2 regions of the Acidovorax sp. LjRoot66 genome follow, and region 2 is predicted to be linked to the other one. Evidence: riboswitches for the same ligand, from Rfam matches in the RefSeq annotation. Region 2 holds a riboswitch; the other holds the start of a gene.

Region 1 (15,761 bases), 5.9 Mb from region 2:
GGCGGGCATGTGACCGCATCTGCGCCCAAAGGGAAGACGTCCACGGCCTTGAGCCCCAGGCTTTGCACCCCCAGTGCCATCGCCGCGCCACGGCTCAGGTCCACGATGCGATTGGCCACGTGCGGGCCCCGGTCGTTGACCCGCACCACCACGCCCTTGCCCGTCTCCCGGCTGCGAACGCAGATGCGGGTACCGAATGCCAGCGTGCGGTGCGCCGCCGTCATGGCGTTCATGTCGAACAGCTCGCCACTGGCCGTGCGCCGCCGGTGGAAACGCTGGCCATACCAGGAGGCCAGCCCCGTTTCCAGGGGGCTCTCGTCTACATCGGGGGAGTCGTCTTCGTCGTCGTTCATTTCCGCCGTATCAGACGGCAGGGTGGGATAGGAAGGCACGGCAGCCCCATTGCGAAGCGGCAATACCTCTGCCGCGTCGGCTGGCACCTTGAGGCCGCTGCCTGTTGCACCATCCAGGCGCAACCCCGCTTCCTCGCCCCATGCGGATGGCCACCACAGCAGGCAGGCCACCAGCGCGCAGGCGATTCCTCGCAAAAAATCAGCGCTTGCAGCGCGCAAGAAACGCCTCTTCAAAGCGTTTCAGGTCGCCCCGCTCGCCCTCGGTGAGGTCGGTCCGGGCGCGCTTGGCGTTCAGGATGCGCTGCGATTCCGCACATTGCTGGACCTGGCGGGCATCCTGCTGGCGCGCCGCGTCGGCCGCCGCCTGGGCAGACTGCTCCTCGTCGCGGCGCTGGCGGTCGCCGGAGCGCCGCTCGTCGTACATGCGGCGCGACGCATCGCGCTCCTCCTCGCTGCAGTCGCGGCGGTACTCGCGCTGCATGCCCTGCACCACGTCGGGCGCGATCTTGCGCGAGTAGGCGTTGCGGATGTTTTCGTCCAGCGAGCGGCAGCGCCCACTCATGTAGCTGTAGTGGTCCGGCACGTCGGGCGCCGTGCGCACTACCGTGGGACGGGAAGGCTGGCTGTACGAATAGGAAGACGGGGCAGGTCCCGCCTCCACCGTCCGGGTGGTGCTGCCACTCGGGCACGGGCGCGACAGGCTGTAGTCATTCCCATTGCCATCCCGGCAGTGGTAGCGCGTCTGCGCTCCCACATTGGACACACCAAGCCCAGCCAAAAGGGCCAGCATCACCGCAAATACAACCTTCATGGCGCACCAGAAAAATGAAACAAAGGGTATGGATATTACCGTTTCGGCCCGGTTACAGCACCAGCCGGCGGCAAATTTCGAGCGTGGCAGCACTCTGGTTCATGGTGTAGAAGTGCAGAGCCGGCACGCCCTCGCTGCGCAATTTGTCACACAGATCGGTCACCACGTCGAGGCCAAAGGCCTTGATGCTGGCCGTGTCGTCGCCGAAGGCCTGCAGGCGCAGGCGGATCCAGCGCGGGATCTCGGCGCCACAGGCATCCGAGAAGCGCATGAGCTGGGTGGAGCTGGTGATCGGCATGATGCCGGGCACCACCGGAATGCTGGCACCCAGGCGCTGCACGTCGTCCACGAAGCGAAAATAGGCATCCGCGTTGTAGAAATACTGGGTGATGGCCGCATCGGCACCCGCCTGCACCTTGGCCAGGTAGGCCTTGACGTCGGCCTCCGGCGAGCGCGCCTGGGGGTGCACCTCGGGGTAGGCGGCCACTTCGATGTGGAAGTCGCGCCCCGTCTCGGCCCGGATGAAGGCCACGAGGTCGCTGGCGTACTGGAACTCGCCGCCCGCGCCATAGCCGCTGGGCAGGTCGCCGCGCAGCGCCACCAGGCGCTTGACGCCCATGGCCTTGAGCTGCGCCAGCTCCTGGCGCACCGATTCGCGCGTGGCGCCGATGCACGAGAAATGCGAGGCCGCAGGCACGCCTTCGGCCAGGATCTCGCGCACGGCGCCGAAGGTGCCCTCCTGCGTGGAGCCGCCCGCACCATAGGTGACGGAGCAGAACTCAGGGCTCAGCGCATACAGCTGCTGGCGCTCGGCGCGCAGCTTGTCAGCACCTGCCGGCGTCTTGGTGGGAAAGAACTCGAGGCTTACCGGAAAGCCGGTGGCCTGCGCCTTGGCTGCATTCATGCGGCCCTCCTGGCAAAAACAAAGAATTCACGGTTGCCGTCGCCACCGCTGATGGGGCTGTCCAGCCAGGCCTGCACCGTGAGGCCCAGACCGGCACAGCAGTCGCGGATGCGCTGCTCGACCACCGCGTACAGGGATTCGTCACGCACGATGCCGCCCTTGCCCACCTGGCCGGGCTGCAATTCGAACTGCGGCTTGACCAGCATCAGCAGCTGGCCCTCGGGCGCCAGCAGCGGCACCAGCGCCGGCAGCACCAGTGTGAGCGAGATGAACGACAGGTCGCCCACGATGAGCTCGAAGCTTGGCGTGGTGTCCACCTTGTCGTAACCCGCACGGCGGCGCAGCCCGGATCGGGGCGTGGGCTCCGTGTCTGCCGGCGTGCCACCCTTGGCAGCGTCCGCCTCGATGTCGTCGTCGCTCACATCGTCGCTGTCGTCGTAGTCAGTGACCTCGCCATCGCCCGACATCCAGCGGTACGGGTTTTCGGGCTGCACGTCGTCTGCCACCGCGCCGCCCACCGGGTCCGAGATCGCCTGCTCGCAGGCTTCCTTCAGCGTCTGCGCGGTCACCGATCGCGCATTCAGCCCTTCCACGCAGACCACGCGCACGTCGCTGCGCAGGCTCTCGTGCAACTGGGCCTGGCCCACGTCCACGCCGATCACCTGCACCGCGCCCTGCTGCAGCAGGCAGTCGGTGAAGCCGCCGGTGCTCTGGCCCACGTCCAGGCAGCGCAGCCCGGTGACGGACAGGCCCACCGCCTTGAGCGCGCCTTCGAGCTTGAGCCCGCCGCGCGAGATGTACTTCACCTCCGCGTCGTCGAGCAGCCGCAACTCGGCCACCGAGGGAATCTCGTCACCGTTCTTGCCCACCTTCTGCCAGGGCGACAGTGGCGACAGGCGCCACTCCACCCCTGCGGCGATCAGGCGCTGTGCCTGCGACCGTGTGGTGGCATGGCCGGATTCCACCAAAAAAACATCTGCGCGCATGCGTCACTCTCTCACCCGAGGGCAATGGATTTCAGGGCCTCGAGGGCACGAAGGCGTTCACCGCCGCCGGTGCCTTTACCCAGAAGGCAAGGGCACCGGCGGCAGCAGCCGATCAGTAGCGGTAGGTGTCGGGCTTGTAAGGGCCTTGCTTGGACACGCCGATGTAGGCGGCCTGCTCGTCGGACAGCTCGGTCAGCATGGCGCCGACCTTCTTCAGGTGCAGGCGGGCAACCTTTTCGTCGAGGTGCTTGGGCAGCACGTAGACCTGGCCGTTTTCGTAGCGGTCCTTGTGCATGAACAGCTCGATCTGGGCGATGGTCTGGTTGGCAAACGAGCTGGACATCACGAAGCTCGGGTGGCCCGTGCCGCAGCCCAGGTTCACCAGGCGGCCCTTGGCCAGCAGGATGATGCGCTTGCCGTCCGGGAAGATCACGTGGTCCACCTGGGGCTTGATCTCTTCCCACTCGTACTGCTCGAGCGACGCGACCTGGATCTCGTTGTCGAAGTGGCCGATGTTGCAGACGATGGCCTGGTCCTTCATGGCCTTCATGTGGTCATGGGTGATCACGTCCTTGTTGCCGGTGGTGGTGACGAAGATGTCGGCCTTGTCGGCGGCGTACTCCATGGTCACGACCTTGTAGCCTTCCATCGCAGCCTGCAGGGCGTTGATGGGGTCGATCTCGGTCACCCAGACCTGGGCCGACAGCGCGCGCAGGGCCTGGGCACTGCCCTTGCCCACGTCGCCGTAGCCGGCCACGCAGGCCACCTTGCCAGCGATCATCACGTCGGTGGCGCGCTTGATGCCGTCCACCAGCGACTCACGGCAACCGTACAGGTTGTCGAACTTGCTCTTGGTCACCGAGTCGTTGACGTTGATCGCGCGGAACAGCAGCGTGCCCTTGGCCGACATTTCCTTGAGGCGGTGCACGCCCGTGGTGGTCTCTTCGGTCACGCCGATGATCTGGGCGCTCTTGCGGGTGTACCAGGTCGGGTCCACGGCCAGCTTGGCCTTGATGGAGGCGTACAGGCAGGTTTCTTCTTCGCTGGTGGGGTTCTCCAGCAGCGAGGCATCCTTCTCGGCGCGCTGGCCCAGGTGCATCAGCAGCGTGGCGTCCCCACCGTCGTCCAGGATCAGGTTGGGGCCTTCGCCTTCGCTGCCGGCAGGCCCGAAGTCGAAGATGCGGTGGGTGTAGTCCCAGTATTCGGCCAGGGTTTCGCCCTTGATGGCGAACACGGGCGTGCCGTTGGCGGCAATCGCGGCAGCGGCATGGTCCTGCGTGGAGAAGATGTTGCACGATGCCCAGCGCACGTCGGCGCCCAGGGCCTGCAGGGTTTCGATCAGCACGGCGGTCTGGATCGTCATGTGCAGGCTGCCGGTGATGCGGGCGCCCTTGAGTGCCTGCTGGGCAGCGAATTCCTCGCGGATGGCCATCAGGCCAGGCATCTCCGTTTCGGCGATGCGGATCTCTTTGCGGCCCCAGGCGGCCAGGCCGATGTCGGCAATGATGCAGTCGGTGTTGACCGGGGCGTTGACGCGTGCGTTCATGATGGTGTGCTCCAAAGCATGTTTGAAAGACCACGTTCAGCGCGGGGAGAGACAGAAGGCTCACCACACGAGAAGTGGATGAGCGTCGTTGCTAGATGACTCCGAGCCTCACGCCCCGCCAGTGCTGGGGACGCTGCAACGCTCCTCGGATGCGCGCATTATAAGGAAAAGGCCCGGGCACAGACCATTCATAGAATGACCACGTGGCCCCGCTGCGGATCAATGCGTCCGGCATGCAGGTCTTGCACCAGCGCCTGCGCCGCCGCAAAGCCCTGGTGCTCCTGCACCTGCATCCAGGGCTGGCGGGCATCGCTGATGCGGTCGATGAAGGCGCGCTGCGCGGCGTTGAACTTCTGGTTCACCACCTCCGGGCCCCAGTCGGCATTGCGCTTTCGGATCTGCACCGGAGCGAAGTAGAACGCCGGGGCCGGCCCGGGCAGCGCGGTATCGCGCAGGAAATGCGTGTTCTGGGCCGAGCCAGCATAGCAGTCGTAGACCAGCGCATCGCCCAGGTGGTGGTGCACCCGCGCGCGCAGGTCCTCGTCGCCCGAAAAGTCCACATACAGTGTGGGCACGGCCGTATCCAGCGCCTCCAGTTCGCCATAGGCCACGGTGCGGTCGTAGCACCCCAGGCCCTGCACGAAGGCGCTGTTGCGCGGCGAGGTGAGCGCCACCCGCTCGATGCCCTCCAGACCCAGCAGGCAGAACGCGGTGCCGAAGGCCGTCTTGCTCGACGCGCTGGAGAAAACCAGGCGCTGCGCACCGAAGAACGCGTTGTCCGCGAGGAAGTCCGCCAGCATGAATGAGGTGATGAACAGCGGCCGCACCAGCATCTGCCAGTTCTCGTCGGCGGCCCGGTAGGCCGGATCGGCGCTGGTGCGCGCGTACTGGTTGTAGGCCGAGGTCAGGCCCTGGCGGTGCTCCGCGCCATCGTAGAAGCCCCGCGCCGTCACGCGCACGGGCTGCATGCGCAGGTGGCTGGCAATCGGCCAATAGCCGTAGAAGCGCTCGCCCGCGGCCACGCCCTCCACGTCGGAGGCCACCACCTCGGCAAAGCCCCACACGGGCATATGGCCCCAGCCCTCCTCACCCGTGGGAAAGAAGTCCCAGTACTTCATGGCATCGCCGAAGGCGGCGTAGGTGATGTTGTTCGTCGTCACGGCCACGCGGTCCACGCGCAGCAGGGCCTCGCCGGGCTGCAGTGGCGCCAGGGGCGATTGCACGGCGCGGGTGTGATTCAATGCATTCTTGTCGGTCAACAGGCGGGTCTGCATGGTCATGGTGTGTCTCCGGTACGGTGGTGGAAATGCGCTGCGGTCACTGTATGGCGCCCTGCCCTGCAGCGGGTTCGGAAACCGATGAAGGCCCGGCCACCCAGCGCCGCTGCGGCTGCCAGGCCGTTGAAAAGGCCGCGCCAGGCCCGCGCCCGCTTCACCGTGCAGGCCATCTACGACGCCTTTGTTCGGATTTGGCAGCGCGACGGCTGGGACAAGCTCACCACACGCAACGTGGCGCTGGAAACCGGTATCGCCGTGGGCACGCTCTACGACTACTTCCCCAACAAAACGGCCCTGCTCTCGGGCTATGTGCGCCATTGCATCGAAGCCCTGCTCGCCGCCATCGACCGCGAGGCCGTGCAGCCCGCCGGCCTGCGCTGGGAGGAGCGCATCCACCACCTGGTGCGCCTGGTCTGCGGCGTGGATGCGCCCGAGCTGCCGACCTTCCACCCCGACATGCTGGCGCTGGAAGGCGCCATGGCCGAGCCGCACCACCACCGCCGCGCCCACGAAGAGCTGGCTGCGGCCTGGGGCCATGTGTTCGCCGCCTGCACAGACCTGCCCCACCCGCCGGGGCCGGAGATAGCCTACACCCTGCACCTGTCGGCCTGGGGCGGGCGGCGCTATGTGCTGTTGCTCCAGCTCGATCCTGCAGCCATGCGGCAATGGGCCGATGGCATGGAACAGCTGTGCTGCGCCGCCATCCGGCAGGCCGCCAATCCGCCACCCTGAACCTGTCACCTGCGCGGCTGCTGCGCTTTGCCCGGCACTCCACACTGGCGCCCTCACAGAAGAAGGAGCACCCCATGGACCCGAAGGACAAGGTCATCGTCGTCACCGGCGGCGCCAGTGGCATCGGCCGCAGCATCGCGCGGCGTTTTGCACAGGAAGGCGCCCGCGCTGTGGTCGTGGCCGACCTGCACCTGGAACCGGCCCAAGCCGTGGCCGACGAGATCGGTGGGCTGGCCGTTCGCTGCGACGTTGCGCGCGAAGCCGATATCCAGGCCCTGGTGGCCACCACGCGCGAGCGCTACGGCCGTGTGGACGCCTATATCTCCAACGCCGGCATCCTGGGCCGCCCGGGCGGCATCGAGCTCGAAGACCCGCTGTGGGACGCCATGTGGAACATCCACGGCATGGCCCATGTCTGGGCGGCCCGCGCCGTGGTGCCCGAGATGGTGGAGCGCGGCGAGGGCTTCTTCCTCGTCACGGCCTCGGCGGCCGGGCTGCTGACCATCGTTGAATCCGCGCCCTACGCCGTCACCAAGCATGCGGCCGTGGCCTTTGCCGAGTGGCTGCGCATCGCCTACGGCCGCAAGGGCGTGGGTGTCGCCTGCCTGTGCCCGCAGTCGGTGCAGACCGCCATGGTCACGGGTGACGGTGGCTCGGCCTCCCACGACGGCATCCTGCCGCCCGAGCAGGTGGCAGGCGACGTGCTGGCCGCCATGCAAGACGGGCGCTTCCTGGTGCTGCCCCACCCCGAGGTGGCGCAGTACTTTCGCAACAAGGGCCAGGACTACGAACGCTGGCTGGGCGGCATGCAGAAGATGTATGCGCGCCACACCCAGGCACAGGCGACCTGAGGGGCGGCCGCAGGAGGCGGGGGCGCCGGCCCGGTAAAATCGGAGGATCCGGGCGCCCCATGGGCTGCCCCACCGACTGCCGCAGCGTGCGCGCTGCCCACCCCTCTCCTGGAATTCCCCTGTGTCCTACGCCCCCGAAACCCGGCGCCGCCGCACCTTTGCCATCATTTCCCACCCCGACGCGGGCAAGACCACGCTGACCGAAAAGCTGCTGCTGTTCTCGGGCGCGATCCAGATCGCCGGCGCCGTCAAGGGCCGCAAGGCCAGCCGCCACGCCACCTCCGACTGGATGGAGATCGAAAAGCAGCGCGGCATCTCGGTGGCCTCCTCGGTCATGCAGATGCTGTACCGCGAGCACGTGATCAACCTGCTAGACACCCCCGGCCACAAGGACTTCTCGGAAGACACCTACCGCGTGCTCACCGCCGTGGACTCGGCGCTGATGGTGATCGACGCGGCCAACGGTGTGGAAGCGCAGACGCGCCGCCTGATCGAGGTCTGCCGCCAACGCGACACGCCCATCATCACCTTCGTGAACAAGATGGACCGCGAAGTGCGCGACCCGCTGGACATCATGGACGAAGTGGAGCGCGAGCTTGGCATGCCCTGCTGCCCCATGACCTGGCCCGTGGGCCAGGGCAAGGCCTTCGGCGGCATCATCAACCTGCGCACCAAGACCATGACGGTGTTCGAGTCCGGCAGCGAGCGCCGCCCGCAGGACTTCGAGGCCATCCCGCTGTCGGACGAGGCGAACCTGCGCGCGCGCTTCGGCGCCGAGTTCGATGCCGCGCTCGAAAGCATGGAGCTGGCCGTGGGCGCCTCGCCCGCGTGGGACCACGAGGCCTTCCTGGCCGGCAAGCTGACGCCCGTGTTCTTCGGCTCCGGGGTGAACAACTTCGGGGTGATGGAGGTGCTCGACGCCCTGGTGGACATGGCGCCGCCCCCCGGCCCGCGCGTGAGCACGCTGCAGGTGAACAAGCAGCCCGTGGTGAAGACCATCCAGCCCGAGGACGAGGGTTTTGCCGGCGTGGTGTTCAAGGTGCAGGCCAACATGGACGCCAACCACCGCGACCGCATCGCCTTCGTGCGCGTGGCCTCGGGCAGGTACACCCCCGGCATGAAGCTCAAGGTGCAGCGCACCGCCAAGGAGCTGCGCCCGACCTCGGTCGTGACCTTCATGTCCCAGCGCCGCGAGGCGGTGGAAGAGGCCTACGCGGGCGACATCATCGGCTTCACCACGCACGGCGGCGTGCAGCTCGGGGACACCATCACCGATGGCGCCAACCTGCAGTTCACCGGCCTGCCGTTCTTCGCGCCCGAGCTGTTCATGACCGTGATCCTCAAGAACCCGCTGCGCACCAAGCAGCTCCAGCAGGGCCTGGCCCAGTTGGGTGAGGAAGGTGCCATCCAAGTCTTCAAGCCCGACGTCGGCGGCCCCATGCTGCTGGGCGCCGTGGGCCAGCTGCAGTTCGAAGTGGTGCAGCACCGCCTGCGCGCCGAGTACGACGCCGATGTGCGCCTGGAAGGCTGCCAGTACACCGGCGCCCGCTGGATTACCGCTGACAGCCCGGCCGATCTGCGCGCCTTCACCGACGCCTACCCCATGCGCCTGTCGCACGACGCTGCCAATGCATTGGCCTACCTGTGCACCTCACCCTACGACGTGCGGCTGGCACAGGAGCGTTTTCCCAAGATCCACTTCCACCCGCTGCGCGAACACGCCGGGCTGAGCCTGGGCAGCGCGGGCTGAACCTCTTCCTCCCAGCAGCCATCTCCCGGCCATCTTCCCTCCATGCGGCACGCCCAGTCCTCGATAGCACGGCCTGCGCTCCGTGGCAGGGCGGCCGGCCTGCTGCAGCGGTTCATGCTGGTGGTCGCACTGGGACTGGGCTGCACCATGGCCGTGGCAGACCCGCCCCGCAGCGGCGCCAGGCAGCCCGCCGGGCCACGCGCGGAAATCCCGCTCGTCCAGGACATTCTGAACATGCCGGTCGGCGACCCGCCCGTCGAGTCCATGCACTGGCCGCAGGCGCTGGAGGCATTGGGCCGTCCCCGCGAGGCCGCCGCCCTGCGCCAGGCACTGCTGCTGCGCTGGCTGGCCAGCCTGCAGCCGACCGGCAACTTCGCTCCGACGACCGAAACCCTGGGCCAGGCCATCGAGTCCGTCGGTTCACCAGACAACACCGCCCGCGCCCGTGATGCCAAGGCCTGGTGGAACGCCCTGCTGGCCCGACAGCTGCGCATCGCACTGCCCGAGGCCAGCGTGCCCATGCCTGACGAGATCGGCAGCCTGCGGGAACGCCTGGTGAGCCTGCGCCCCGGCGTCTGGGTACTGCGCGACAACGCCAGGGCACCCACTGCCAGCCCGACCCCGGGCGTACCGCCCGCACCCGGTGTCTTCGCCCTGGTGGAACTGCGCAACACCGGCAGCAGGGCGCTGGCCCTGGGCCCGTTCGAACTCGAACTGCTGCCGGAGCGGGCTGCGGCCCAAGCCGCCACACCCGCCTGGTCGATGGCCTGCGAGACTCCCCGCTACCAGGCCAAAGCCCCCCTGGCGCCCGACCAGGCCCTGCCCTACCTGTGCCGGGGTCCGGCGCTGCAAGCTGCCGCAGAGGATGCGGGCGCGGTGCTCTTCGCCGCCCAGCAGCAGGGGCGGCTGCGCATCCGGTCCGACGCGCTAGACCGGGAATCCGAGCGCGACGCGCTCGTTACCGCGCTCGCGCAGCCCCGGCAGGACGCGCTGCGCAGCTTTCTGGCGGCCAATGCGTCGTGCGAGCAACGCGGAAACTGCGCCGCACAAGCCCGCGAGACCCGGGCGGGCGCGGCCAAGGCGGCCTCTGCAAGCCAGGCCCGCGAGCGCGATCGCTGGGCCGCCCTGAAATGGTGGGGGGCCCTCCTCGCCGGTGCTGCGGTGTATGTCGCCATGGCCCGCTACATCAGCGTAGCGGCCGCCTCGGTCGCCCTGTTCATTGCGCTGGCCATCCCGGCCTACCATGTCTTCCAGTCGGCGCGCACCATGAACACGGCCGACAACTGGGGCGGTTTTGTCGTGATCCCGATGATGGGCCTGGCCATCCTGGTTCCCCTCGTGGGGCCGCCCATTGCAGCCTGGATCTACCGCACCGCCACCAACCGCCAGGAGCGCCGCCGAACCCTTCTGTCGATCGGCTACGTGGTGGTCACGGTCCTCGCCTTCGCGTTGATCAACCGCATCCTGGACCTGCTGTTCTGACCGGGCTACGCCGGTCCCATTTTTTGCCTCCGCCTTCATGCATCCCCTGACCCACTGGCACATTGCAGCCACACCCCCTTTGCTGGGTGTCTTCACCGACATTGACGACACGCTGACCACCGACGGCGCCATCACGCCCGATGCGCTTGAAGCGCTGCGCGCGTTGCGCGCCGCAGGCCTGCACGTCATCCCTATCACCGGGCGCCCCGTGGGGTGGAGCGAACCCTTTGCGCTGAGCTGGCCCGTCGATGCCATCGTGGCCGAAAACGGTGCCGTCGCCCTGCGCCGCGTGGACGGCCCTGCGGGCCAAACCCTGGCCAAGACCTACCAGCAGGACGGGCCCACCCGCAAGGCCAACTACGCACGCATGCAGGAGGTACTGGCACAGGTGGAGCGCGAGGTGCCGGGGGCCAACCGTGCCACCGACTCCCCGGGCCGCGAGACCGACATCGCCATCGACCACAGCGAGTTCACCCAGCTGCCACAGGGCGCCATCGACGCCGCCGTGCAGCGCATGCGCGCTGCCGGCATGAACGCGACGGTAAGCAGCATCCACATCAATGGCTGGTTTGGCGCACACAACAAGCTCGAAGGCGCCCGCTGGATCGTGCGCGAACTGTTCGGCCGCGACCTTGATGCCGAGATGGACCGCTGGGTCTACGTGGGCGATTCGACCAATGACCAGCTCATGTTCCAGCACTTTGCGCACAGCGTGGGCGTGGCCAATATCGCGCGCTTCGTGCCGCAGTTGGCCCACCTGCCGCGCTACGTGACGGAGGGCGAGCGTGGTGCCGGCTTTGCCGAGGTGGCGCAACGCATCCTCACGCGGATGGCGGCCACCGCCTGACGGGCCAGGCCGCTGCGCACATGTCCCGGCGCAACACCTTCGCTCTGGGTTGGCTCGCCATGGGAGTCGGCGCCTTGGGCGTCTACCTGCTCACGACGCAGTACACGCCGGCCCGCTTTTCCGTGCGCGCGGGTGGCCAGGAGGTGCACGACCGCAGCACGGGCCTGACCTGGCGCCGCTGCGCCGAGGGCATGCCATGGACCGGTGCAGGCTGCGCAGGCGAGCCCCTGGCCCTCACCCAGATCGAAGCGGCGGAACACGCCGCTCAACAGGCAGGCTGGCGCCTGCCCACGGTGCGTGAACTGCACACGCTGGTGGACGAGGCGCGCAGCCACCCCGCCATCGACACCGAGGCGTTTCCCGACACGCCCCCCACATGGTTCTGGAGCGCAAGCCAGGCCAACAGCCGCATCACCCACGCCTGGCTGGTGCACTTCGGCGAAGGCCGGGCCAACATGGCGCTTAAGCTGAACCACATGCCGGCACGCCTCGTGCGCCCCTGAAAGATTTACAGGGTTTTGCTCAGCGTGACGATCACGCGCGATTGGTTGACGGGACCGAAGTAGTCCTTTTTGTTGGCGCCGACCACGGCAGCGCCCAGCGACAGGCCCGAGCCGAAGTCATAGGCACCGCCGACGCTGTAGTCGATGTAGTTGGGGGCCACGATGTCACCGCCGAAGCGCGTGTAGCCCACAGCGGCCTTGAGCGTGATCTTGGGCGCCACTTCCTGGGCGAACGCCAGATTCAGGTAGCCGGTGTTGCGGCCCTTGAAGCCAGGACCGGCGTAGGCAAAGTAATCCTTGGACAGGGTGTGCGAGTACTTGGCCGTCACGGGGCCGAAGGTGGCGGCGCCATAGACTTCGGTGGTGTTGCCGTTGCTGTTGCCGGGGTAGATGTAGGTCAGGGCACCCACGTCCAGGTCGACGGAGCCGGCCTTGAACTTGTAGCCGCCGTAGATGTCGGACTCGATGGAGTTGCGGGGCAGCCAGTCGACGCTGGAGTTCCAGTTGCCGACGTAGAAACCGGATTCGCCGAAGGCGTAGTCGAAGCCGCCCTGGATCGCGGGCTTGATGGCCCGGGCCTTGGAGACATCCTGGTCCTGGCCACGGAACTTGTAGTTCGAGGTCAGGGTTACGCTGCCGGTGAGCTGGGCGCTGGCCAGCAGGGGAAACGCGGCCAGCAGGGCAACAGCGAAAAGGGTGCGGGGAAATTTCATGGAGTGCAATCAAACGCAGATGGACAGGGGCTTGAGCGTAGGCAGGCGCCCATAAAGACCGCATAAAGACTTCGGCACCTGGCGTAAAGCTTTTGCCAGAAATGCCGCCCAGCCACCCGCGCGTACGCACCGCCATGCGATGCAATGGCAAGATCGTTGCCATCCCCCTGCGCCCGGAGCCGACATGCTGATCAACTGCGTTGTCTATGAAAACGGAACCAAGCTTGCCGACATCCCCGTCAGCGAGATCGGCGAGCACATCGCCTTGCCCAATTGCTTCGTCTGGGTGGCCCTGCACGATGCCACCGAACAGGAGCTGGCCGAACTGCAGCAGGCCTTCCACCTGCACCCGCTGGCCATCGAGGATGCCCAGCACGGCCACCAACGGCCCAAGGTGGAGGAGTACGGCGACTCGCTCTTCGTGGTGCTGCACCTGCTGGAGATCGATGGCCTGAACGCCACGCCGGCCCGCATCGGCGAGCTCAATGTCTTCGTGGGCAGCAACTACGTGATCTCGGTGCGCAACCGCAGCGAGCAGGGCTTCACCGACGTGCGCCAGCGCTGCGAGCGCGAGCCCGAACTGCTGGCCACCGGGCCGGGCTTCGTGCTCTACGCGCTGATGGATGCGGTGGTGGACCGCTATTTCCCCGTCATCGACGCGCTCGAAGTCGAGCTGGAGACCATCGAGCAGCAGATCTTCTCGTCCCAGGGCGAGGCGCGCGGCAGTGTGCAGCGGCTGTATGCGCTCAAGCAGCGGCTGACGGTGCTCAAGCATGTGGTGGCACCGCTGCTGGAGAGCGCGGGCAGGCTGCACGGCGGGCGCGTACCGCAACTGTGCAACGCCTCGCAGGAGTATTTTCGCGACGTGGTGGACCACCTGGGCCGCATCAACGCCTCCATCGACTCCATCCGCGACTCCATCGGCACGGCCATTCACGTCAACCTGTCGATGGTGACCATCGAGGACGGCGAGGTCGTCAAGCGCCTGGCCGCCTGGGCCAGCCTGTTCGCGGTGTGCACGGCCTTCGCCGGCATCTGGGGCATGAACTTCGAGCACATGCCCGAGCTCAAGTGGCGCTATGGCTATGCGGCGGCCCTGGCCGCCATCGGCGCTGCGTGCGGTTTCCTGTACTACCGGTTCCGCAAGGCCGGCTGGCTCTGACCCTCTCTGCGCCAAAGGTGCAGAGAGGGTCAGAGCCACCGCCTTCGGGTCAGGACGGCTTGGCCAGCCCCAGCTTCTCGACCAGCGCTTTCTCGCGTGCGAAGGTGTCCTGCGCAAACTTCTGGTAGGCCGAGGTGCTCATGTACATGGGCACCATGTCGTAGCGGGCCAGGGCCGTGCGGTAGCTTTCCTGCTCCATGGCCTTCTTGAAGGCGTCGTGCAGGCGCTTGACCACGGCGTCGGGCGTGCCCTTGGGCGCGCCGATGCCGAACGGCGAGTTCTGCACCAGGTTGAGTCCAAGCTCCTTGAGCGTGGGCGCATCGGGGAACTTGGCCAGGCGCTCGGCCCCCCAGGTGTTGAGCACGCGCAGCTTGCCCGCCTCGACCTGCGGCGCAAAGCCCGTGGAGTCGGCCGCGGCCATGATCTGCCCGCCCAGAATGGACTGCATCAGGTCGGCGCTGCCCTTGTAGGGCACATGCAGCAGTTCCAGCCCCAGTTGCTGGGCAATGAGCTCCATGGTCAGGTGCGGGCTGGTCATGGTGCCGGTGGAGCCGTAGCTGAGCTTGCCGGGATTGGCCTTGGCCCAGGCCACGAAGTGCGTCCAGGTCTTGAGCTGCGAGTCGGCGGGCACCACCAGGCCGAAGGCGTAACCCGTCACGTTGAGCACGTAGGCGATGTCCTTGACCGGGTCCCAGTTGATCTTGGTGGTGTAGGGCAGGCGGAACACACCGAGCGGAATCTGCGCCACGGTGTAGCCATCGGGCGCCGCGCTTTGCAATTGCTGCGCGGGCAGCGTGCCACCGGCACCGGGCTTGTTTTCCACGATCACGGGCTGGCCCAGGATCTTGCCGGCGCTATCGGCCAAGGAGCGCATGGTGATGTCGGTGGGCCCGCCCGCAGGGAAGGCGATCACGAGCTTGATCGGCTTGTTCGGAAAGCTCTGGGCACGGGCCAGCAAAGAGGCGGGCGCGGCCACTGCGGCGGCACCCCACTGGATGATCTGGCGGCGGCGTTGCATGGTGGGATCCTTGAAAGACATAGATCCCTGCATTGGACTGCAGTCCCGCCTGCATGGGCATGCAGGAAACTCCCTAGCTCCTGTCGCCAATGAGGCACACCTTGTCTGGCTCAGGCCTTGTAGGTCGACAGCAGGATGCTGGTCTCGGTGTTGCCGATGCCCGGCGTGAGGCGAATGCGCCCCAGCGCCATGTCGAAGGCCTCCAGGCTCTCGGCCCGCACCTCGGCCACGATGTCCCAGCGGCCATTGGTGCTGTGCAAGGTGCCTACCGTGGGCTCGCCGCGCAGCGCGCGGATGACCTCGGGCGCGGCATTGCCCTCCACGGCGATGCTCATCCAGGCGCGTATGCGCTGGGGCTCCGAATCCGGGCGCAGGCGCACGGTGTAACCGGTGATCACGCCGCTGTCCTCCATCTTGCGCAGGCGGTTCTGCACCGTGCCGCGCGATACGCGCAGCTTTTGCGCGAGCACGGCCACGGGTGTGCGGGCGTCGGTGCGCAGGATGCCGATGATTTCGCGGTCGGTGTCGTCGAGATTGCTCATAGTGATTCAGTGAAGTGGCATTACGCCAATTTTCAGCGCATTTTGACCAGTTTGATGACTGTTGTGTAGCGCGGGCTCCCTGGAGAATTTCCGGCACCGCCCTGCATCCACCCGCCTGACTTCCATGCCCCATCCCTCCGCCCAAGCCCCGTGTGCCGCCGTGATGGTGCGTCCGCGCCGTTTTCACCCCAACCCCGAAACGGCGGCGGACAACGCCTTCCAGTCGCGCGCGGCCCAAACGCGCGACGCCATCGCCCGCAGCGCCCACGCCGAGGTGACCGCCG
Region 2 (15,761 bases):
CCCGGCAGCTGCTGGGAGTACAGCCGCGCCACCGACGTGCTGGGCGCCCTGCTGGAGGTGGTGGAGGGCGAGCCCCTGGGCGCCATCCTGCAGCGCCGGGTGTTTGGCCCGCTGCAGATGCGCGACACCGGCTTTCACGTGCCGGCGGAGCAACTGCACCGTCTGGCCGAGCCCTTCGCGCGCGACCCGCAGACCGGCGCCGAGGTGGTGCTCAACGACGTATCGCGCCCAGCCACGTTCGAATCGGGCGGCGGCGGGCTGGTGTCCACGGCCGGCGACTACGCGCGCTTTGCGCGCCTGCTGCTGGCCGGCGGCACGCTGGACGGCGTGCGCCTGGCCAGCCGCGCCACCGTGGCCTTCATGGCGGCCGACCATCTGGGCGCGGGCATTCCGGCTGCCGGGGACATCCTGCCCGAGGGCTATGGCTTCGGCCTGGGGGTGGCCGTGCGCCGCAGCGCCGGCCTGGCGCCCCACGCCGCCTCGGTGGGTCAGTACGGCTGGAGCGGCATGGGCGGCACCTTCTTCCTGGTGGACCCGGCCGAGGACCTGGTGGCCATCTTGCTCACCCAGGCGCCCGGCCAGTTGCGCTACCTGTGCGAGCTGTACCCGGCGCTGGTCTACGCGGCGCTGTGACGGCAGCCGGTAAACTCCCGTCCCAGGGGCAAGGCCGGAAAGACACAAGAAACATATGCAGATTCGCTGCGCACTGGTCGGCATGCCCGGCTCGGGCAAATCCACCGTCGGCAGGCAGCTGGCGCACCGCACGGGCGTGCCGTTCATCGACCTGGACCACCGGCTCGAGGAAACGCTGGGCACCAGCATCCGCCAGTTCTTCGAGGAACATGGCGAGGCGCGCTTTCGCGACCTGGAGGCCCAGGAGCTGGCCAAGGCCGCTGCCCAACCCGGCGGCATGGTGCTCTCGACCGGCGGCGGCGCCGTGCTGCGCCGCGAGAACCGCGAGGTGCTGCGCGCCATGGGCCCGGTGCTCTACCTGCGCGCCTCGCCCGAAGAGATCTACAAGCGCGTCAAGCACGACCGCACCCGCCCCTTGCTGCAGGGCGGCAACCCCATGGACAAGCTGCGCGCCCTGTACGGACAGCGCGATGGCCTGTACCGCGAGACGGCGCACTACGTGATCGAGACCGGCCGCCCCACGGTGCACATGCTGGTCAACATGATCATGATGCAGCTCGAAATGGCTGCGAGCGCCGATACGGGTGCCGATCAGGCGCCACATTAGCCCCGATCCGCTGCTGACGACGCTCAGCGCAACGGCGCCGAGTCGCTCCAGTGGAAATGAACCCGCGGCTGGATGTCCGCGATCTCGGTGCGCAGCAGCGCGGCCAACCGCGCCGCCTCGCGCTGGGTGAGCCGCGCCACGGTGGTTGACAGGCTGATGGCCGCGAACGCGCGCCCGCCCACATCCACCACCGCATGGCCCACGGCGGCGGTGTTGGTGTTCAGGCAGCCGCCGCTGCGCGCATAGCCCAGGGTCTGGGTCTGCGCGAGCAACTGGCGCAGGGCCGGCTCGTCCAGCCCGCCGTAGCGGCCCAAGGTGGGGGCATTGGCTTGCATGGCCGCGTCGATGAATTCTGCGTCCTGCGCCGCCATCAGTGCCAGCCCGGCCGCGCCCACGCCCAGCGGGCGGCGCCCGCCCACGGTCACGCTCAGGGGCGGGTCCAGCCGCTGCACGTTGGTATGGGCGTAGCAGACGGCCTCGTGCCCGCTGAGCACGAACAGGTAGGCCGCATAGCCCGTGGCATCGGCCAGGCGCTGCAGGTTGGCGGTGAACAGCGGCGCCACGTCGTGCCGCCCGCGCGCGGCCAGGCCATGCTCGAACGGGCGGCGGCCCAGCACGTAGCCCTTGCCCTCGGGCAGTGCAGCCACCAGGCGGGCCGCCATCATGTCCTGCAACAGCCGGTGTACGGTGGGGTGCGGTATGCCGGACTGGCGCGCGATGTCGGACAGCGACAGCCCGCGCGCGTCGTAGCGCGAGAGCTGGTCGAGGATGCGCAGCACGCGGTCGAGCACCAGGGTGGTCATGCTTGTCCATGCAGTGGAAAGAACGATTGTAGGAAACCGCAGGCCGGCCAAGAATGGCGGCATTCCTATAACCATCCTCGGAGACACCCGAACATGACCGCTTTCGACCGCACCCACACCACCCGCCGCACCCTGCTGTGTACCGCCGCCGCCGCCACCGTGCTCGGTCTGGCCGCCGGCCCCCTGGCCGCTCAGGAGGCAGCCTTCCCGGCCAAGCCCATCCGCTTCGTCGTGCCCTATGCCCCCGGCGGCACCACCGACCTGGTGGCGCGCACCGTGGGTGCCCACATGGCGCAGACCCTGGGCCAGCCGGTCATCATCGACAACCGCGCGGGCGCGGGCGGCAACATCGGCATGGACGCCGTGGCCAAGGCCGCGCCCGACGGCTACACCGTGGGCATGGGCGCCATCTCCACGAATGCGCTGAACCCACACATCTACAAGAAGATGCCCTTCGACCCGCGCAAGGACTTCACGGCGGTGGGCCTGCTGGGCAACTCCACCATCGTGCTCGAGGCCGGCCCCGCCCTGCCCGTGAAAAACGTGGCCGAGCTGCTGGCCCACCTGCGCAAGAACCCCGGCCTGCCCTATGCGACGGCCGGTGCCGGCACCTCCATGCACCTGGCCGGCGTGCTGTTCGCCCAGACCAGCAAGACCGACCTGGTGCACGTGCCCTACAAGGGCAGCGCGCCGCTGATCACCGACCTGATCGGCGGCCAGGTACCCATCGCCTTCGACAACCTGCCCGCCTCGCTGCCCCACATCCAGGCCGGCAAGCTGCGCGCACTGGCCGTGGCGGGCGCTCAGCGCTCCCCGGCCCTGCCCGACGTGCCGACACTGGCCGAAGCCGGCCTGCCCGACTATGCGGTCGAGCCCTGGTTCGGCGTCTACGGCCCCGCCGGCCTGCCTGCGTCCGTGGCCCAGCGCCTGAACAAGGCCCTGGCCGATGCGCTGGCGGACCCTGCGGTCAAGGACAAGCTTCTGGCCGCCGGCTTCACCCCGCGCAGCGCCAGCGTGGCCGACTTCGACGCCCTGACCAAGCGCGAATACGAGCGCCTGGGCAAGGTCGCCCACAGTGCGCAGATGAGCGCCGACTGATCTCATACCCCCTTTTTCTTAGCACCGTGACCATGACCACTACCCTTGATGCCACCCACGGCACCCATCTGCGCAGTTGGGTCGCATCCGCCAACACGGCGGGCTGCGATTTCCCCATCCAGAACCTGCCTTTCGGCCGCTACCGCAAGGCGGGCAGCGGCGACGCGCTGCGCATCGGCGTGGCCATCGGCGACCAGATCCTGGACCTGCAGGCCGTGGGCCTTACCGCCTCCAACGACATGAACGCGCTGATGGCTGCCACGCCAGCCGCGCGCCAGGCCCTGCGCCAGCAGCTGTCCGAGGGCCTGCGCGAAGGCAGCGGCCAGCAGGCTGCCTGGTCCCAGGCGCTGTCGCCCCAGGCCGATGCCGAAATGGCTGTTCCCTGCCAGATCGGCGACTACACCGACTTCTACACCAGCGTGCACCACGCCACCACGGTGGGCAAGCAGTTCCGCCCGGACAACCCGCTGCTGCCCAACTACAAGTGGGTGCCCATCGGCTACCACGGCCGCGCCTCGTCCATCGGCATCAGCGGCCAGCGCGTCAAGCGCCCCCAGGGCCAGACCAAGGCACCCGAGGCCGCCGCACCGGTGCTCGGCCCCTGCAAGCGGCTGGACTACGAGCTGGAGCTGGGCTGGTTCATCGGCCAGGGCAATGCGCAGGGCGAGCCCATCGCCATCGGCCAGGCGGAGCAGCACCTGTTCGGCGTGGCCCTGTTCAACGACTGGAGCGCGCGCGACATCCAGGGCTGGGAATACCAGCCGCTCGGCCCCTTCCTGTCGAAGAACTTCGCCAGCACGCTTTCGCCCTGGCTGGTGACCATGGAGGCGCTGGCGCCGTTTCGCGCCCCGTTCGAGCGCGACGCGGCTGACCCGCAGCCCCTGCCCTACCTCGACTCGCCCGGCAACCGCGCCCAAGGCGCCTTCACCATCGCGCTGGAGGTGCTGCTGCAGACCGCGCGCATGCGGGAAGCCGGCGAGCCCGCTGTGCGCCTGGCCCTGACCAACACCCAGCGCGCCGCGTACTGGACGCCCGCGCAACTGGTGGCGCACCACACGGTGAACGGCTGCAACCTGCAGCCCGGCGATTTGATGGGGTCAGGCACGCTTTCGGGCCCCGAGGCCAGCGAAGCTGGCTCGCTGCTGGAGCTGACCGGCGGCGGCAAGCAGCCCGTGACCCTGCCCAATGGCGAGAAGCGCAGCTTCCTGGAAGACGGGGACACGCTGACCCTCAAGGGCTGGTGCGAGCGCGAAGGCGCCGTGCGCATCGGCCTGGGCGAAGTGAGCGGAACCATCATCGCCTGACGCCCCGCCGGCGGCCCCTTGGAGGGGCTGCCTTTTACAGGTTGGGCGCCAGCAGCCGCGCCAGCACGGCCTCGTCCATACCGCGGCGTTGCGCCATGTCGTGCAGCTGGTCATCGCCGATCCTGCCGACGCTGAAGTACGTGCTCTCGGGGTGGCCCAGGTAGAAGCCGCTCACGCTGGCGGCCGGCATCATGGCCAGGCTCTCGGTCAGGGTCATGCCCACCTCCTCGCACTGCAGCACGCGGAACAACTCGCTCTTGGCGCTGTGGTCGGGGCAGGCAGGATAGCCGGGCGCGGGGCGGATGCCGGCGTATTTCTCGCCGATCATCTCGTCGTTGGTCAGTTGCTCGCCTGCCGCATAGCCCCACAGGTCGGTGCGCACGCGGTGGTGCAGGCACTCGGCAAAGGCCTCGGCCAGGCGGTCAGCCAGGCTCTTGAACATGATCGCGGAATAGTCGTCGAGCGCGTCGATGAAGGCCTTTTCCTTCTTCTCGATGCCCAGGCCCGCCGTCACGGCGAACATGCCCGCATAGTCGGCGATGCCGCTGGATTTGGGCGCAACGAAGTCGGCCAGGCAGCGGCTCGGGCGGGTCACGCCGTCGATGACGTGCTTTTCGGTCTGCTGGCGCATGCCGTACCAAGTCATGGCGACCTCGGTCCGCGTCTCGTCGGTGTAGAACTCGATGTCGTCGTCGTTCACGCTGTTGGCCGGGTACAGGCCCATCACACCGCTGGCGGTGAGCCAGCGGCCCTCGATGATCTTTTTCAGCATGGCCTGCGCATCAGCGAACACGCGCGTGGCCTCCACACCAACGACTTCGTCGGTCAGGATGGCGGGGTACGGGCCGGCCAGGTCCCAGGTCTGGAAGAACGGGCCCCAGTCGATGTAGCGCGCCAGCTCGGCCAGGTCGAAGTTCTTGAACACGCGCCGGCCCAGCGCGCGCGGCACGGTGGGCTTGAACGCAGCCCAGTCCACCGGGGTCTTGTTGGCGCGGACCTTGGCCAGCGACCACAGCGGGGTCTGCTTCTTGTTGGCGTGCTGGGTGCGTACCTTGTCGTAGTCGGCGTTGAGCTCCTGCACGTAGTGGTCCACGCCGTCGCCCAGCAGGCTCTGGGCCACGCTCACGCTGCGCGAGGCATCGGGCACGTAGACCACGGGGCCTTCGTAGTGCGGCGCGATCTTCACGGCGGTGTGCACGCGGCTGGTGGTGGCACCGCCGATGAGCAGCGGGATCTTCTTGATGCGGAAGTGCTCGTCCTTCTGCATTTCGCCGGCCACGTACTGCATTTCTTCGAGGCTGGGGGTGATCAGGCCCGACAGGCCGACGATGTCGGCACCCTCGACCTTGGCGCGCGCCAGGATCTCGTGGCAGGGCACCATCACGCCCATGTTCACCACCTCGAAGTTGTTGCACTGGAGCACGACGGTGACGATGTTCTTGCCGATGTCATGCACATCGCCCTTGACGGTGGCGATGATGATCTTGCCCTTGCTGCGCACGTCGCGCCCGGCCAGCTCGTCCAGGCGCTTTTCCTCCTCGATGTAAGGGATCAGGTGGGCCACGGCGGACTTCATCACGCGCGCGCTTTTCACCACCTGGGGCAGGAACATCTTGCCCGCGCCGAACAGGTCGCCCACGACGTTCATGCCGTCCATCAGCGGGCCTTCGATCACGTGCAGCGGGCGCCCGCCCCTGGCCAGCACGATCTGGTAGGCCTCTTCGGTGTCTTCGACGATGAAATCGGTGATGCCATGCACCAGCGCGTGCGACAGGCGCTCGCCCACGGTCTTGGGGGCCTCGGGCGTGCCGCGCCATTCGAGGCGCTTGCTCTCGTCCTTGGCACCGCTCTTGGCGGTCTCGGCCACCTCGACCAGGCGCTCGCCGGCATCGGGGCGGCGGTTGAGCACCACGTCCTCCACGCGCTCGCGCAGCGTAGGCTCCAGGTCGTCGTAGACGCCGACCATGCCGGCGTTGACGATGCCCATGTCCATGCCGGCCTTGATGGCGTGGTACAGGAACACGGTGTGGATGGCCTCGCGCACCGGGTCGTTGCCGCGAAAGCTGAAGCTCACGTTGGAGACACCGCCCGAGACCTTGGCGCCGGGCAGGTTCTGCTTGATCCAGCGCACGGCCTCGATGAAGTCGACCGCGTAGTTGTTGTGCTCTTCGATGCCGGTGGCCACCGCGAAGATGTTGGGGTCGAAGATGATGTCCTCGGGCGGGAAGCCCACCTCGTCGACCAGCACGCGGTAGGCGCGCTCGCAGATCTCGATCTTGCGCTCGTAGGTGTCGGCCTGGCCCTGCTCGTCGAAGGCCATGACCACGGCGGCAGCGCCGTAGCGGCGCACCAGGCGCGCCTCGTGCTTGAATTTGTCGACGCCCTCCTTCATGGAGATGGAGTTGACGATGCCCTTGCCCTGCACGCAGCGCAGGCCGGCCTCGATCACCTCCCATTTGGAGCTGTCGACCATGATGGGAACGCGCGCGATGTCGGGCTCGGAGGCGATCAACTGCAGAAAGCGCACCATGGCCGCCTTGCTGTCGAGCATGGCCTCGTCCATGTTGATGTCGATGACCTGGGCGCCGTTCTCCACCTGCTGGCGGGCCACGGCCAGGGCCTCCTCGTACTGCCCGTTCAGGATCATGCGGGCGAAGGCCTTGGAGCCGGTGACGTTGGTGCGCTCGCCGATGTTGACGAACAGCGTGCCCTCGCCAATGGAGACGGGCTCCAGGCCGGACAGCTTCAGGGGGGGCATGGGAAGGGCGGACATCAGACTCACCTGCGCAATCGGTTCAGTAACGTAGGTGAGCGTCGTTGCGGGGTGGTCGGCCCCGAGCCTGACGAACAGCCGGCATCTGTGTGCCTGGGCGGTCCGCTGCAACGCTCCTCGGGGGAGGCATGATTTTACCTGCTCAGCGCACAGGGAGGAATTGCAGGAAAGTGCCCCCCACAATCCCCTGCACATAGCTGATGGCCGCGCGGCGGTATTTTTCGGTCACCACCAGCGCCACCAGGTCCAGGCGGGCGATGACCTTGCCGAATTCGCGCTCGAAGCTCAGGTTGCGCCCCTGGGGACCGATCTCGTCGGCCCACAGCAGCGGCTGGCCCGCGGCATTGCGCCGCTGGGACAGCAGCCACACGGCCGATTCGACGTTGCGGGCGGCGTTGTACAGGTGCTGGGCGTCGAGCGAGTCGAGCAAAAAGAACTCGCTCTTGCCGCCATGGGCGGTGACCAGCATGTCGGCCGAGGCGACGATGAACGCGGCCACCCGGTCGCCCGTGAACTCGGGCGCCAGTGCAAACGCCAGGGCGGCGATGTCGCGCCGGCCCTGCAGCGGCGCCCAGGGCTGGCGCTGCGCGATGGCGGCGCGCACCTGCTCCATGGCCTGCTCACGGCTGGCCGCGCCGGCCTTGCGCCACTCGGCCGGGTTGCGGCGGTAGAGCTTGTCCATCAGCAGGGTCAGGCTGGCCAGGTTGTCGCGCATGGCCAGGGTGGCCATGCGGTTCACATCGGACTGGGCCAGCTCGCCCGTGCTGGTGGGCGCACCCCGCACCTCGCCGCGCGGGGTGGGCGCCGGGGCCGCACAGCCAGCCAGCAGGGCCAGGGCGGTCAGGGCCGCGCAGGCCAGGGGTAAAAACGAAGGGAGAAGGGATGCAGGCGCCACCATGTGGGCCGCATTATGGCCATGGCTGTCCCGGCCTACGCAATCGCGAGCGAACGCGCAGCGACATCGCGCACGATGTCCTGCGTGGTGTGCAGGAACCGGTCGACATCCGCGGGCGAGTGGCAGTGCAGCGGCGAGACCCGCACGGCGCCCTGCAGCCCGAACGATTCGAGCATGCGCCGCGAGTAGATGCTGGCCGCGCTGCGCTCGTACACCGTGACGCCGCGCAGGCCGTACTCGTGCACCGCCTGGGTGCAGTCGATCCCCGAAAGGCCGATGGCGATGATCAAATCGCGCCGCGCCAGGTCGCCATGGTCCAGGTAGACCTGCACGCCCTCCATGGCGCGCAGCCCGGGCACCTCGGCACTGCCGTCGAGCAGGCGCGCCAGCAGTGCGCGCTCGTGCAGCAGGATGCGCTCCATGCCCACAGCAAAGCGCTCGCGGCGGCCTGCGGCACCGGGCGCGGCAACACCCGAGGCATCGCCCAGCCAGCACACGTAGTCCATGATTTCGGTGAGCACCGCGAACTGCCATGGCGCAGCGCTGCCCAGGTCCCAGAAATCGGGCGCCTTGCCGGCCAGCTTGTGGTGGGGCAATGCGGCCGCGCGGTCCGACAGCCAGGCGAGGCCCGAGCCGCGGCAGCCAAAGAACTTGTAGGGCGCGATGTTGATGCCATCCACCGGCGTGGCCTGCAGGTCGATCAGGCCGTGGGGCGCATGCTGCACGGCGTCCACGATGATGTACAGGTCGGGCTTCACGGCGCGGGCGCGCTCCACGATCTGCACCATGTCGAGCTTGGCGCCCGATATGTTGGACGCATAGATCACGTTGAGCAGGCAGGTGCCCCCATCCACCAGGCGCACGATGGCATCCACGTCGACACCGCCGGTGGCTGGGTTGCTCGGCGCCACGCGCAGCTCGCGCCCGGTCTGGCGCGCGTAGTGCTCCATGGCGTCGAAGGACGAGGGGTGCTCAAGCACCGTGGTAACCATATTGGTGCCGGGCACGTTCTCGGCCACGGCGCGCACCATGTCGAACATGGCGCCTGATGCGGTCAGGGCCGCATAGACGCTGCCTCCCTGCGCGTTGAGCAATGTGCGCAGGTCACCCGCACCTGTGGCCTGCACGCCCTGCAGCTCGCGCGCCACCTCGTGGATGCGCTCGGTGTTGTCGGGCACGGCATCGACCTGGCCCATGCGCTCCACGGCGGCCTTCAGGCGCAGCGAGCCGCCCGCATTGTCGAAGTACAGGCGCTCACTCCCGCGGTGGTCATGCTCCACCTGCAGGAAACGCTCGCGCACCGCCCGCATCAGGTCCTCGGGGAACAGCAGGCCGTCGGGATGCCCGGTCAGAGAGGATGCAGCCATCACACCCCCTTGTTGTTGGGGTTGCGGTAGGCCTCGCGCACCGCATCGGTCATCGGAAAGTTGATGTTGATATTGCTCGGCGGGATGGGCTGGGTGAACCAGCGCGCATACAGGCGCTCCATCTCGCCGGACTTCATGAGCTGCGTGACAGTCTGGTCCACCAGCGCCTGAAAGGGCGCATCGTTCTTGCGCAGCATGATGCCGTAGGGCTCCTGGCGCAGCACCACGTCCTTCAAGATCACGTAGTCACCAGGGTTGGGTGACACGGCAATCAGCCCTGCGAGCTGCACGTCGTCGAGCACGTAGGCCACGGCCCGGTCACTGGCCAGCAGCAGGAAGGCGTCGGCAGTGTCCTTGCCCGAAATCTCCTGCACCTCCAGGTTTTCTGTGCGGCGGAAGCTGCGCAGCAACTGGATCGAGGTCTGCCGGCCACGGTCGCCACGCTCTTGCCCGCCAGGTCTGCCAGCGAGGTGATGCCCGACTTCTTCTTGACCGCCACAGTGATGTTGGTGACGAAGTGGCTGGGCGCAAATGCGACCTGTTGCTGGCGTGTCACCGAATTGGTGGTGGTGGCGCAGTCCAGGTCCACGGTGCCGTTCTGTATCAGTGGAATGCGGTTCAGCGAATTGAGCAGGGTGTACTGCACGCGCAGCGCAGGCAGGCCGAGTTTGGCCTTGACGGCGTCGACGATCTTCAGGCAGATGTCGTTGGAAAAGCCGACGGGGTCACCGCTGCCCGCAGGCTTGTACGAGAAGGGGACGGAGCTGTCGCGGTTGCCAATGTGGATGGTGCCGCTCTCCTTGATCTTGCGCAGGGTGTCGATCTCCTGCGCCATCGCAGCGGATACCAGCACGGTGGCGCCCAATGCAGCGAGAGCAGACATCTTGAAGAGGTGCATGGCGGTCTTTCCAGAAAAGCGGGGCGGTCGACGGGACCAGGGTCGCCACCGGAAATCTCTCGGTCAGTGCATTCGGTGGCGGGCTGGAACGGATTCTGGAATTGCTCTTACTTTAAAAAAAGCGATTTTTTGTGCTCGAATTGCATGAATAAAAGTGATTTGAAAGCCACGCACTCCCATGATGACCTTCAAGCAGCTCGAAGCCCTGTACTGGATCGCCCAACTGGGCGGCTTTGCCCAGGCGGCACACAAGCTGCACACCTCGCAGTCGGCCGTGTCCAAACGGGTGCATGAGCTGGAGCAGCTGTTCGACACCCCGCTGTTCGACCGCAGCCAGCGCACCGCACGGCTCACTGAAAAGGGCGAAGAGATGTTCGTGCTGGCACGCCAGCTGCTGCGCCAGCGCGATGCGGCGGTGGAGCAGTTCAGCAAGCCGGGGGTGATCGAGCGGCGCCTGCGCATCGGCGTGACCGAACTCACGGCCATGACCTGGCTGCCCCGGCTGGTGGCGCTGGTGCAGCAGCACTACCCCAAGGTGACGCTGGAGCCAGACGTGGACGGCAGCCTGCCGCTGCGCGACAAGCTGCTGGCCGATGACCTGGACCTGGTCATCGTGCCCGATGCGTTTGCCGATGCGCGCCTGCCCGCCAAGGCCGTGGGCCAGGTGGAGAGCGCCTGGATGTGCCAGCCCGGCCTGCTGCCCGCCGGCCCGGTGCGCCTGCACCAGCTCGCGCACCAGCGGCTGCTGGTGCAGGGGCAGTCGTCAGGCACCGGCCGGCGCTACGACGCATGGATGAAGGAACTGGGCGCCGAGCCCTCGGACGCCATCGTGGTGAGCAACCTGATCGCGCTGATCGGCCTGACCATCTCGGGGCTGGGCGTGAGCTACCTGCCGCGCCACTGCCTGGACCCGCTGATCGGCGCCGGCCTGCTGGCCGTGCTGGAAGTGGACCCACCCCTGCCGCCCGTGCCCTACGTGGCGCTGTACAAGGGCGAGCACCGCAGTGCGCTGGTGTCGTCCATCACCATGCTGGCCCAGTCCTGCTGCGACTTCACGCGCGCTTTCCAGGCGTTCCCGATGGGGGATGGCACAGAGCGACCCTGACCCGGGCCTATGCGTGCGGAATGCCATCGATGGGGCATTCGGCTGTGCCCACCGTGTCGCGCGTCAGCGCCTCCACCGCGGCGCGCGTGCTCTCGGGGTCGGTCACCCAGCGCTGGTAAAAGCCGTAGGGGCAGGCGGCCACGCCTTTGTCCCCCTCGCCGGAGTTGAGGAGGCCGGTGTAGCCGCGGTGCAGCAGCTTGAACAAATGGTTCTCGGACTGGCCGTTCCTGCGGAAGTCGCGGATCAGGCTGGTGGACAGGGCCGCATACTGCACGCCGTACTCCTCTTCGCCGCACTCGCCCAGGGTGCGGCCGTCGAAGCCGATCAGTGCCGAATGGCCGAAGTAGCTGTACACGCCATCGAACCCCGCCGCATTGGCCACCGCCACGTAGGTGTTGTTGGCGAAGGCCATGGCCTTGCTGATGAGGATCTGCTGCTCCTTGGCCGGGTACATGTAGCCCTGGCAGCGCACGATGAGCTCGGCGCCCTTCATTGCGCAGTCGCGCCAGATCTCGGGGTAGTTGCCATCGTCGCAGATGATGAGGCTGATCTTCAGGCCCTTGGGCCCGTCGCTCACATAGGTCTGGTCGCCGGGGTACCAGCCCTCGATGGGCGTCCAGGGCATGATCTTGCGGTACTTCTGCACGATCTCGCCCTGGTCGTTCATCAGGATGAGCGTGTTGTAGGGCATCTTGTGCGGATGCTCCTCGTGCCGTTCCCCCGTGAGCGAGAACACTCCCCAGACCTTGGCCTTGCGGCAGGCAGCCGCGAAGATTTCCGTCTCGGGGCCAGGAATGGTGGTGGCGGTCTCCATCATCTCCTGGCGGTCGTACATGATGCCGTGGGTGCTGTACTCGGGGAAGATCACCAGGTCCATGCCCGGCAGGCCGGTCTTCATGCCCCCCAGCATGTCGGCGATCTTGCGCGCGTTGTCCAGCACGTCGGCCTTGGTGTGCAGGCGCGGCATCTTGTAGTTGACGACCGCGACGCCAACGGTGTCCTTGCTGCTCGAAATATCGCCGTGGATCATGGCGGGTTCTCCTTGGATCGGTACTCGGTGGCCAGCGTCAATGGCTGATCATCCAGGGCCTTTTGGTGGGAAAAGTCTTGGCGCCATTCGGTGCCGTGACCGTCCCGCCGCGCTTGGTAGTGCCGCCGCCGCTGCAGCAACCACACCCCGAGGGATGGCGCAGCCGGCCGTAGCTGCCGGCATCACCATCGCGCGAGGACGAGCGCGGGGTGTGCTGGGCGCGCTCGTTGGTGTCGTGCGCGCGGCGCTGCTCGGGGCTCACGCAGGCCAGGTGCGGCGCATGGGCGAACACGCGTGCCGCAGCCGCCCCGCAGGCGGGGCAGGCGCAGGGCTCGTTGCGCAGGGCCACGCTGCGCAGCGCATCGAAGTTGCCGCAGTCGGCGCAGGCGTAGTCGTAGGTGGGCATGGGGGCCTGCCTTGCTACTTGTCTTGCGAGATCGGCATGTCGATGCTGCCGTCGAGCATCTTCACCGGGCCAGCGGCCGTGGGGTTGATGTCGAAGTCGAAGATCTCGGTGGGCAGCCACAGCGTGGCGCAGGCGTTGGGCACGTCCACCACGCCGCTGATGTGGCCCTGCACCGGAGCGGTGCCCAGGATGGAATAGGCCTGCGCGCCGCTGTAGCCGAACTTCTTGAGGTACTCGATGGCGTTCAGGCAGGCCTGGCGGTAGGCCACCGTGACATCGAGGTAGTGCTGCTTGCCCGATTCGTCGACCGAGATGCCCTCGAAGATCAGGTAGTCCTTGTAGTTGGGCGTAACGGGGCTGGGCTTGAAGATCGGGTTCTTGATGCCGTACTTGGCCATGCCGCCCTTGATCAAGCTGACCTTCATGTGCACCCAGCCGGCCATCTCGATGGCGCCGCAGAAGGTGATTTCGCCGTCGCCCTGGCTGAAGTGCAGGTCGCCCACCGACAGGCCCGCGCCTTCCACGTAGACCGGGAAGTAGACCTTGGAGCCGCGCGAGAGGTCCTTGATGTCGCAGTTGCCGCCATGCTCGCGCGGCGGCACGGTGCGTGCGCCCTCGGCGGCGGCCTTGGCCCTGGCCTCGCCCTGCAGCTGGCCCATGTGGGCCGTCACACCGTTGGGCGGGTTGGCCAGGCCGGGCACACGATCGGGATCGGTGGCGATCAGCTCGGCCTCGCGGGCGTTCCAGGCGTCGAGCATCTTCTGGTCGGGCAGGCAGCCGATGAGACCGGGGTGGATCAGCCCCGCGAAGTTCACGCCCGGAATGTGGCGGCTGTTGGTGAACATGCCGTGGAAGTCCCAGATGGACTTCTGCGCCAGCGGGTAATGCTCGGTGAGGAAGCCGCCGCCGTTCTTCTTGGAGAAGAAGCCATTGAAACCCCACAGGCTGTCGTCGCGCGCGCCGATGTCGAGCAGGTCCACCACCAGCAGGTCGCCCGGTTCGGCGCCCTTGACGCCCACCGGGCCCGAGAGAAAGTGCACGGTGGACAGGTCCACATCGCGCACGTCGTCGGCGCTGTCGTCGTTCTTGATGGCGCCACCGGTCCAGTCGTAGGTCTCGAGCTTGAACTCCGCGCCGGGCTCCACCCAAACGGCCATGGGGATGTCCGGATGCCAGCGGTTGTGTACCAGCGGGTTCTCGTACGGGGACTGCTTGAGGTCCACCTTGATCAGGGTATCGGCCATGGCGTGTTGCTCCTTGGATGGTTGTGGAAGGGGAACGAAAAGAGACGGGAGAGAGGATCAGACGGAAAGGTAGGCCTTGATGTGCTGCTGATCGGTGTCGGCACGCGCGGTCTCGTGTACCAGGCGGCCGCCTTCGATGACGAACAGGCGGTCGGCCACGTCCATGGCGAACGAGAGCACCTGCTCGCTGACCACGATGGTGATCTGGCGCAGCTTGCGGATCTCGTTGAGGGCGCGGGCGATGTCCTTGATGATGGAAGGCTGGATGCCTTCGGTCGGCTCGTCGAGCAGCAGCACCTTGGGGTCGGTGACCAGCGCGCGCGCAATGGCCAGTTGCTGCTGCTGCCCGCCCGAGAGGTTGCCGCCCTTGCGCCGGCGCATGTCCCAGAGCACGGGGAACAGGGCGTAGATCTCCTCGGGGATCTCGCGCGTCTTCGAGTTTTCGAGGCCCGTCTGGATGTTTTCTTCCACCGTCAGTGTCGGAAAGATCATGCGGCCCTGGGGCACGTAGGCGATGCCCTTGGCCACGCGGCGAAAGCTCTCGTCACGCGTCACCTCCTGGCCGGCCACGCTGATGCTGCCGCTCTTGACCGGCATCACGCCCATGAGGCTCTTGAACAGCGTGGTCTTGCCCATGCCATTGCGGCCCATGATGGCCACGGTCTCGTTGGCCCGGCCCGAGAACGAGATACCGTGCAGTGCTTCGCTCTGGCCGTAGGCCACGAACAGGTCCTTGACTTCCAACATATGGGTGCTCCTGTGCGGGGGGTGGTCGGTCAGTGGCCGAGGTAGACGTCGATCACCTTGGGGTCGTTCTGGACCTTGTCCATCGAGCCTTCGGCCAGGATCTTTCCCTGGTGCATGACGGTGACCTTGTGCGCGATGCGCTTGACGAACTCCATGTCGTGCTCGATCACGATCACCGCGCGGTTCTTGCAGATGCGCTGCAGCAGCTCGGCCGTGAGCTCGCGCTCGCGCGCGCTCATGCCGGCAATCGGCTCGTCCAGCATCAGCAGCTCGGGCTCCTGCATCAGCAGCATGCCGATCTCCAGCCACTGCTTTTGGCCGTGCGAGAGCAGGCCGGCCTCGGTGGCGAGCTTGTCGCCCAGGCCGATATCGTCGGCCACGGCCTGCACGCGCTCCTTCACTGCGGGGGTGCAACGGAAGGCGAGTGCGCCGAACACGGAGCGGCCCGAGGGGTAGGAGACCTCCAGGTTCTGGAACACCGAGAGGTTCTCGTAGATCGAGGGGGTCTGGAACTTGCGGCCTATCCCTAAGCGCACGCGCTTGTGCTCGGCCATGCGCGTGAGCTCCTCGTTCTTGAACTTGATGCTGCCACCGGTGGCGCGCGTCTTGCCGCAGATCAGGTCCAGCAGCGTGGTCTTGCCCGCGCCGTTGGGGCCGATGATCACGCGCAGCTCGTTCTTGTCGACGTACAGCGTGAGGGCGTCGATGGCCTTGAAGCCGTCGAACGAGACCGTGAGGTCTTCCACGGCCAGGGCGAAGTCGGTGTTGCTCATGAAGGGTGCTCCGGGTGCGGGGTGCGCTCAGGCGCTCTGGCTGCTGGTGCCTTCGGGCAGGCCGGGCGCATGCTGGGC

Evidence for each region. A riboswitch is a leader RNA that binds a small molecule or an ion and turns the genes downstream of it on or off. The one in region 2 is predicted to bind S-adenosylhomocysteine.
Region 1: it holds a riboswitch for S-adenosylhomocysteine, as region 2 does, so the genes downstream of both, ahcY (adenosylhomocysteinase) here and metH (methionine synthase) in region 2, are expected to answer to the same signal.

What each region holds. Positions count from the first base shown of each region.
Region 1 covers NZ_CAXUQU020000001.1:6,445,752-6,461,512, forward strand. Annotated here, with positions in the region: gene ACSQ3Y_RS30180 (septal ring lytic transglycosylase RlpA family protein) at 1-353, opposite strand, end outside; gene ACSQ3Y_RS30185 (hypothetical protein) at 553-1,164, opposite strand; gene metF (methylenetetrahydrofolate reductase [NAD(P)H]) at 1,217-2,068, opposite strand; gene ACSQ3Y_RS30195 (TlyA family RNA methyltransferase) at 2,065-3,054, opposite strand; gene ahcY (adenosylhomocysteinase) at 3,167-4,600, opposite strand; S-adenosyl-L-homocysteine riboswitch at 4,674-4,751, opposite strand; gene ACSQ3Y_RS30205 (DUF2855 family protein) at 4,789-5,880, opposite strand; gene ACSQ3Y_RS30210 (TetR/AcrR family transcriptional regulator) at 5,959-6,609, shown strand; gene ACSQ3Y_RS30215 (SDR family oxidoreductase) at 6,684-7,460, shown strand; gene ACSQ3Y_RS30220 (peptide chain release factor 3) at 7,582-9,210, shown strand; gene ACSQ3Y_RS30225 (hypothetical protein) at 9,325-10,692, shown strand; gene ACSQ3Y_RS30230 (HAD-IIB family hydrolase) at 10,730-11,539, shown strand; gene ACSQ3Y_RS30235 (DUF1566 domain-containing protein) at 11,560-12,042, shown strand; gene ACSQ3Y_RS30240 (TorF family putative porin) at 12,048-12,755, opposite strand; gene ACSQ3Y_RS30245 (magnesium and cobalt transport protein CorA) at 12,940-13,917, shown strand; gene ACSQ3Y_RS30250 (tripartite tricarboxylate transporter substrate binding protein) at 13,967-14,935, opposite strand; gene ACSQ3Y_RS30255 (Lrp/AsnC family transcriptional regulator) at 15,046-15,477, opposite strand; gene ctlX (citrulline utilization hydrolase CtlX) at 15,602-15,761, shown strand, end outside.
Region 2 covers NZ_CAXUQU020000001.1:583,854-599,614, reverse strand. Annotated here, with positions in the region: gene ACSQ3Y_RS02820 (serine hydrolase domain-containing protein) at 1-633, shown strand, start outside; gene ACSQ3Y_RS02815 (shikimate kinase) at 689-1,240, shown strand; gene ACSQ3Y_RS02810 (IclR family transcriptional regulator) at 1,264-2,043, opposite strand; gene ACSQ3Y_RS02805 (Bug family tripartite tricarboxylate transporter substrate binding protein) at 2,137-3,141, shown strand; gene fahA (fumarylacetoacetase) at 3,174-4,445, shown strand; gene metH (methionine synthase) at 4,480-7,218, opposite strand; S-adenosyl-L-homocysteine riboswitch at 7,248-7,343, opposite strand; gene ACSQ3Y_RS02790 (hypothetical protein) at 7,361-8,116, opposite strand; gene ACSQ3Y_RS02785 (aminotransferase class V-fold PLP-dependent enzyme) at 8,149-9,480, opposite strand; partial or broken gene ACSQ3Y_RS02780 (amino acid ABC transporter substrate-binding protein) at 9,480-10,378, opposite strand; gene ACSQ3Y_RS02775 (LysR family transcriptional regulator) at 10,560-11,483, shown strand; gene ACSQ3Y_RS02770 (aliphatic amidase) at 11,491-12,513, opposite strand; gene ACSQ3Y_RS02765 (FmdB family zinc ribbon protein) at 12,551-12,919, opposite strand; gene fmdA (formamidase) at 12,934-14,163, opposite strand; gene urtE (urea ABC transporter ATP-binding subunit UrtE) at 14,221-14,910, opposite strand; gene urtD (urea ABC transporter ATP-binding protein UrtD) at 14,940-15,683, opposite strand; gene urtC (urea ABC transporter permease subunit UrtC) at 15,711-15,761, opposite strand, start outside.